One region of the Pseudarthrobacter sp. NPDC058196 genome, then DNA from elsewhere that is predicted to be linked to it. Evidence: riboswitches for the same ligand, from Rfam matches in the RefSeq annotation. Region 1 holds a riboswitch; the other holds the start of a gene.
The links. Region 1 has a riboswitch for cyclic di-AMP ahead of ACFVVC_RS15295 (C40 family peptidase). Riboswitches for the same ligand answer to the same signal wherever they lie in the genome.
Positions count from the first base shown of each region.

Region 2: it holds a riboswitch for cyclic di-AMP, as region 1 does, so the genes downstream of both, ACFVVC_RS20625 (hypothetical protein) here and ACFVVC_RS15295 (C40 family peptidase) in region 1, are expected to answer to the same signal.

Region 1 covers NZ_JBHVVN010000010.1:61,738-65,996, forward strand. Annotated here, with positions in the region: gene ACFVVC_RS15285 (metal-dependent transcriptional regulator) at 212-913, shown strand; cyclic di-AMP (ydaO/yuaA leader) riboswitch at 1,022-1,264, shown strand; gene ACFVVC_RS15290 (M23 family metallopeptidase) at 1,275-2,096, shown strand; cyclic di-AMP (ydaO/yuaA leader) riboswitch at 2,209-2,406, shown strand; gene ACFVVC_RS15295 (C40 family peptidase) at 2,477-3,154, shown strand; gene ACFVVC_RS15300 (NlpC/P60 family protein) at 3,316-4,083, shown strand.
Region 2 covers NZ_JBHVVN010000018.1:12,618-15,542, reverse strand. Annotated here, with positions in the region: gene ACFVVC_RS20630 (glycosyltransferase family 39 protein) at 1-1,071, shown strand, start outside; cyclic di-AMP (ydaO/yuaA leader) riboswitch at 1,218-1,380, shown strand; gene ACFVVC_RS20625 (hypothetical protein) at 1,384-2,100, shown strand; gene ACFVVC_RS20620 (glyoxalase superfamily protein) at 2,172-2,573, opposite strand; gene upp (uracil phosphoribosyltransferase) at 2,619-2,925, opposite strand, start outside.

The DNA of each region.
Region 1 (4,259 bases):
CCATGGCTGCAGTGCAAACCTCCCCCAATTCTGCCTGAAGCCCACGGGGTGGCGGGAGCGGGCTGCGCCAATGTCCAGCCAATGAGACGCCATATACGACGCCTCCTATTCGGACTAGATCAAAATAGGCTAAACTTTCCCCGGACTACGTCGCGGGAAGAGGCGATACGGTGGGACAACGCAAGGTACTGCGCTCGAGGAGCTGAGCTGGATGACGGATCTGATCGACACTACGGAGATGTACCTCAGGACCATCCTGGAGCTTGAGGAAGAGAACATCATTGCCCTCCGGGCCCGTATCGCCGAACGCCTGCGCCACTCGGGGCCCACCGTTTCCCAGACCATCGGCCGGATGGAGCGCGACGGCCTGGTCGTCGTCTCCGGTGACAGGCACCTGGAACTGACCGACACGGGCCGCAAGCGGGCCACCGAGGTTATGCGGAAGCACCGGTTGGCCGAGCGGCTGCTGGCCGACGTGATCGGACTGGACTGGGCCTACGTCCATGACGAGGCCTGCCGCTGGGAACACGTCATGAGCGAGCGGGTGGAGCGGCGCATCTACGAGATGCTGGACCACCCCACGGAGTCGCCCTACGGCAACCCCATCCCCGGCCTGGCCGCTTTGGGCGGGCAGCCCGGACTCGGCTTCGGCGACGGCGCCATCAGCCTGGTGGAGGCCATGAAAGCCTATGGGCCCGCGTCCGCAGTGACCATCAGCCGGCTGGCGGAACCGATCCAGGTGGAGCCGGAACTGCTGACCCAGCTCGACGAAGGCGGGATCCGGCCCGGCGCGGCAGTGTCACTGGAACGCGTGGGTGACTACATCTCGGTACGGGTGGCAGGAATCGACGGCGCCCTGGAGCTTCCGCCCGAGGTGGCCGCGCACGTTTTCGTCGCCGTGAACCAGGCCTGACGCCGACCTCCTATACCCCACCCGAGGGGTCCCACACAAAGATAACGGAATTGTTACCTAGGGTCTTAAGCCCCTATAGTGGAACCCAGCGTTGATACTTAAGCGTTACCTGATCCGGAGCCGAGCTCTGCCAGCGGGCCAGGTGTACGAGTCGTTACTGGCAGAGGCGGGGGAACCACAACTGGCAGCGGGGGACTGCCTTGGGGTGAAGTCCGTCAGCAGCAAGCCTCTCCAGTGAAGGATTCTTCCGGGAATACCCCTGTGCAGAAGTTTGCCCATGACGGGCCGGGTCTGTGATCTCTCTGACCCGAATCCGACAGCTAACTCCGCAGGCTATTCCAGAGAGGAACCCTTCTTGACCATGCAGACCTCCCGGGGCCGCCGCCGCGCGGCCGGCCCCCCTGAGGCACCCCGGGTTGTCGAACCCGCCGCTGCGGAGCGCCCCCGCGACCCCCAGCGGGATGCACGCCGCCGCCGAGGTCCGTTCCGGCAAATCACCGACTTTGCTGCGGCCAGCGGCATCGGCCAGAAGGCCGGTATCGCCCTGGCCGCCACCGGCCTGGTGCTGACGGTGACCATGCCCGCCACCGGCCCCGTCATGGCGACGGATGCCGCCGGCACCGCACCCCAGGCTGCCTCCGCAGTCAGCCCCCAGCCCCAGATTTCAGCCGATGTGGGCGCCCAGATCGACTTCAGCCGCTCGGCCGTCGTCACGCAGGCGGACCCCGACGGAAAGCTGAAGCAGCTTCTGAGCGCCCAGTCGGCAGGATCGGTCACCCGGGCCGCTTCTGCCGGAACCCTGGCCGCCCCGCTGGCATCCCTTGTGACCGCGTCGCCCTTCGGCTACCGGGTCAGCCCCATTACCGGGGGCACGGGAGACTTCCACCGCGGACAGGACTTCGTGGCTCAGTGCGGGACGTCCGTCCTGGCTGCCGCAACAGGAACCGTGACCTTCGCCGGCTGGCACCAGTTCGGCGGCGGAAACCGGGTGGTGATCGACCACGGCAACGGCCTGGAGACCACGTACAACCACCTCTCGTCCTTCAACGTCAAGGTGGGACAAACGGTCTCCCGCGGCGAGGTCGTGGCGCTGAGCGGAACCACCGGCGCGTCCACCGGCTGCCACCTGCACTTCGAAGTGCAGGTCAATGGCGAAGTGGTCGATCCGATGGGCTGGCTGTAACCGTATGATTGCGCACTCTCAGATCGCAGTGACTCGCCGTGACCTGAATGTGACATTGAAGCAAAACTGCTGTACCGTCTAACTCGCGTCAACTTTTCCGAAGTTGACGCTCTTGAGTGGATTGCCTAACTCTGCCACCGCTCAAGGTCCGTTCGCATTTCATCGTCTGGCAGGGGCGGGGGAACCAATTTTGGCCTTCTGCATTCCGGAAGGCCTTGGGGTTAAGTCACGAGCTTCCCAGGAAGCAAAGTGGCCGGGTGACTCCCATCCGAATCCGACAGCTCACCTCGCAGGCATTGGGAGAGGCTACCTTCGTGTCTTCACGCCATAATTCTGCGCGCCACCGTGCGCAAACGGTTCGCGCCAACCCCTTGGACGCCGTGTCCAAAGCCGTGAGCGCCAATGCCGGGACCGTGGGCCGCCAGGCTGCCGTTGTGGCAGCGGCTTCAGGCCTCATCCTGAGCATGGGCCTGCCGGCCACCGCAGCTGACACCACCGCCGGCATCTCGGCCTCCACGGAGTCCGGTTCGGCGCAGACCGCCCTTGCTGTCACCGCGGCCCCCACGGCCACCGTTTCCTTCGAGCGTCCGGCGGTCAAGACCACCGCCGCCCCGAAGGTGGAAACGGTGCGTACCCAGTCCACCGCGGCCGCGGACCGCACCGCCACTGCCGCCGGCCAGGAGGCGTCCAAAGCCGGACAGGCAGTAGAGGCCGTTTCCTCCGCAGCCACCTCGGGCATCGCCGCTATCGCCTACACCGGCATCGGCCACCCCTACGTCTGGGGCGGCACCACCCCCAACGGCTGGGACTGCTCCGGGTTCGTCCAGTGGGTCTACGCCCAGGCCGGAATCAGCATCCCCCGCACGAACGCGTGGAGCATCATGACGCCCACCTCCACCCCCCAGCCGGGTGACCTCGTGGTCCAGAACGGTGGCGCACACGTCGGCATCTACGTCGGCAACGGCATGATGATCAGCGCGCTCAACCCGTCGCAGGGCACCATGCTCCACTCGCCCGCAGCCACCGGTACTTCCACGTACTACCACCTGAACAAGTAGTTCTTGGGCTCCACGCTCCAAGGGCTATTTCTTTGCCCAAAGCTTTTTCGCTAGAAACCACATCCCCGTTCGGGACGCGCCGGCGTACCCCCAAGATGCCGGCGCATCCAACCCCCTCGGACAGGCCACCGCGGTCCAGAGGAAAACGAAAGAGAGAACCGATGACGACTCGTGCTACCGCACGGCACCGCGCCGAGGTCACCAAAACCAACTCGATCGCAATCATTGCCAAGGCTGTCAGTGACAACGCCGGCGGCATGGGCCGCCAGGCTGCAGTAATCGCTGCAGCTTCCGGCCTGGTCCTGACCAGCGGCATCGCCGCCAACGCTGCCGACACCAACGTCAAGCGCGACTCCGCTCCGGCATCCGCCATGGAAGTTGAATCCGCAGTCGACGCTCCGATCTCAGCGGCTTCCACCATTGCCATCAGCTTCGAGAAGCCCGCCGTTACCACCACCCCGGCTCCGGCGCCCGAGCCCGAGGTTGCGGTGCAGGAAGCTGCTCCGGCTCCCGTTGCCCAGGCCGTCGCCGCTCCCAAGGTCACCGCCAAGGTTGCAACTGCCGCGGCCACTGCTGCTCCCGCCGCCCAGGTTTCCGCCAGCGGAAAGGGTGCTGCCATCCTCTCCGCTGCCTACGCTCAGCTCGGCGTGCACCAGGACTGCACCATGCTGGTGACCAACGCACTGGCTGCGGTCGGCATCCACTTCCACGACTGGCCCGCCGGTTACCTGTCATTGGGTGACACCGTGCCTGCATCCCAGGCCCAGCCCGGCGACCTGATCTACTACGCCGACGGTGGTGGAGGAATGGCCCACATCGCCGTCTACGCCGGAAACGGCATGGCAGTCCACGGCGGCTTCAACGGCAACGACACCGTTGTGTTCAGCGCCAACGTCGGCTCCGGACCGGTCTTCATCCACGTCCGGTAACCACCACCGCCGCCACACCCGGCGACGCCGGAGATTTGCCCGGAAAGACCCCTGCCACTGCGGCGGGGGTCTTTCCCGCTTAAATCCCGCCATTTGCTGCATCCAGCTCCCCGGCACTGGGGCGGGGGACCGCCTCCGCGTGTGCCGATTACCTGATATTGCATTTCTCTGTTTAC
Region 2 (2,925 bases), on a different contig from region 1:
GCCTGGCTGCTGCCCTCCGCCCTGATCCTTGCCGCCGGCCTGCTGTGGGTCGGACGCCGGGCGCCGCGGACTGACGCAGTCCGCGCTTCGGTGCTCATCTGGGGTTCCTGGGTCCTGGTGACCGGCCTGGTCTTCAGTTTCATGGCCGGCATCATCCACCCCTACTACGCAGTGGCATTGGCGCCGGGGATCGCAGCCCTGGCCGGCCTGGGCCCGGTCCTCCTCTGGCAGCACCGGCGGCAGGCCGCCGCGGCGGTCTTCTTGGCCGCAGCAGTGGCCGCGGCAGCCCTGATGGCCTGGACCTTACTGGGAACCACGTCCGCCTACGGCCCGTGGCTGCGCTGGGTGGTGCTGGCGGCAGGCCTGGCGGCCGCGGCAGGAATGGCGGTGAACAGGTTCGTCCGCCTGCGCTCCGTCCAACGGACGACGACGGCGCTCGCCATCGCGGCATCGCTCGCCGGACCGATGGCCTTCTCCCTCTCGACGGCGGCGACGGCGCACAGCGGGGCCATTGTCAGCGCCGGGCCGGCGACGTCATTCGGCGGCCCGGGCGGGTTCGGCGGAAACCGGACCGGCGGGCTCGGCGCGGGCGGCAATGCCCGGCAGTTCAGCGGCCAGGCCGGACAAGGCCAAACCGGCGCAGGGCAGGGTGCCGGCCAAGCCGGCGCAAGGCAGGGCGGCCCCGGTGCCGGCGGTGGCCGTGGCGGCGGGATGGGCGGCCTCCTGGGTGCGCCCACGCCGTCGGCCGGGCTCGTGGCCGCGCTCAAGGACGGCGCCTCAAACTACACGTGGGCCGCGGCGGTGGTCGGTTCGAACAACGCCGCAGGCTACCAACTGGCCACGGAATTGCCGGTGATGGCCGTGGGCGGCTTCAACGGCACCGACCCCTCTCCCACGCTGGAACAGTTCCAGGCGCTGGTAGCCCAAGGCAAGATCCACTACTTCATTGCCGGCGGGACCATGATGTCCGGCAGCGGTTCGGACGCCTCCACCCGGATTGCGCAATGGGTGGCGTCTACCTTCCAGTCGGAAAACATTGGCGGGACCACGGTCTACGTCCTCGCGGGATGATCGACCCCTGGGGGCCGGCCTTGCGGCAAATCGACGCGCCAGGAGTCGTGACTTCCGTTACCTAAATGTGACTAATGCGCGATCTTCCTGTACCGTCGATTGGGTGCGGTCCCCGTTCGGGCCGCATATCCCGGGTTGACGCCAAGCTCTGCCGCTTCCCGGATTCCGCTTGAGCAACGGCAGAGGCGGGGGACCCACCGTCCCGGGCAATGATTGCCCTTGGGGTTAAGCCAGCACGTGTTTTTTCCGTGCGGCCGGATGCCCTCATCCGAACCCGACAGCTAACTCCGCAGGTGTGAGAGGCGATCAATCATGTCTAAATCCATGGCAAAACCATGCCTGCAAGACAAGGCAAAACACCGGGCCAAACCCCAGCCCGCCAAAAAGACCACCGTGGGCCGCCGTGCTGCGATCCTTGCGGCATCGTGCGCGGTGCTGGTTGGCGTTGGCGCGGCAGGCCAGGCGACCACCAGCATGACCCAGGCGTCGTCCACCGGATCAAGCCCTTCCAGCTCCGCTGCTGATGCCCAAATGAGCATCGAGAAGAGCGAAATCCGCTCAAACCCGGCCGCGAACCCCGCTCCTTCCGCCATCAGCGTGGCACCGCAGGCAGCGGAGCCGGCCCCGGCACCCGCACCCGCCGCCCCCGCCGCCCCCGCCGCTGAAGCACCCGCCCCGGCGCCGGCCCCCGCACCTGCGCCTGCTCCCGCCGTCGCGGTTAACGATCCTGCGGGCGCCCAAGCCTATGCCGCCAGCCAGCTGTCCTCCTTTGGCTGGGGACCGGACCAGATGCAGTGCCTCCAGACGCTGTGGACCAAGGAATCCGATTGGACCACCACGGCCACCAACGCCAGCAGCGGCGCGTACGGCATCGTCCAGTCGCTGCCGGCGGAGAAGATGGCCAGCGCAGGCGCCGACTACCTGACCAACTACCGCACCCAGATCAACTGGGGCCTGGACTACATCAAGAAGAGCTACGCCTCGCCCTGCGGTGCGTTGAACTTCCACCTGGCACACAACTGGTACTAGGCAGCACCGGGCACCACTGCCCCAACGCACACCGCGGGCCGCATCATGATGATGCGGCCCGCGGTTTCGCGTTAACCGGCGTCCCGCACCTCGCCCTGCCCGGAGTTCCGCCAGGGGATGTACTGGACGGCCCACTTGTTGCCGTCCGGATCAGCGAAGTACAGGAAGTGGCCCCACTGCTGCACGTCCACGTCGCTGACCTCCACGCCGTTACCCTTGAGCTGGCGGTGGGCAGCCTCGATGTCGGTGACCACCAGCTGCAGGTTGGATCCGGTGCCGGGCGGAGCATCGGTGAGCCCTTCGCCGATGCAGATGGAGCAGGCGGAGCCGGGCGGCGTCAACTGCACGAACCGGATCGACTCCGACGGGCGTTCGTCGTAATCGGCGTTGAAGCCAACCTTGTTGACATAGAAATCCTTAGCACGGTCCACATCGGATACCGGGACAAAGACAAGTTCGAGTTTCCAGTCCATCCGCACAGGCTAGCGGCGGGAACCGGCTCGGAAAAGGGTGGGGCGCTACCCGGCAATTCCGTAGAGGCGGTCGCCGGCGTCGCCGAGGCCGGGAACAATGTAGGACTTCTCGTTGAGCTTCTCGTCGATGGAGGCCAGGACAATGTGCACGTTTGCGTCGCCCAGTTCCTCCTCCAGCTTGGCCAGGCCCTCCGGGGCTGCCAGCAGGCAGATGCAGGTGACGTCCGAGGCGCCGCGCTTGAAGAGGAACTTGATGGCCTCACGCAGGGTCCCGCCGGTGGCCAGCATCGGGTCCAGGACGAAGACCTGGCGGCCGGTGAGGTCCTCGGGAAGGCGCTCGGCATACGTGATG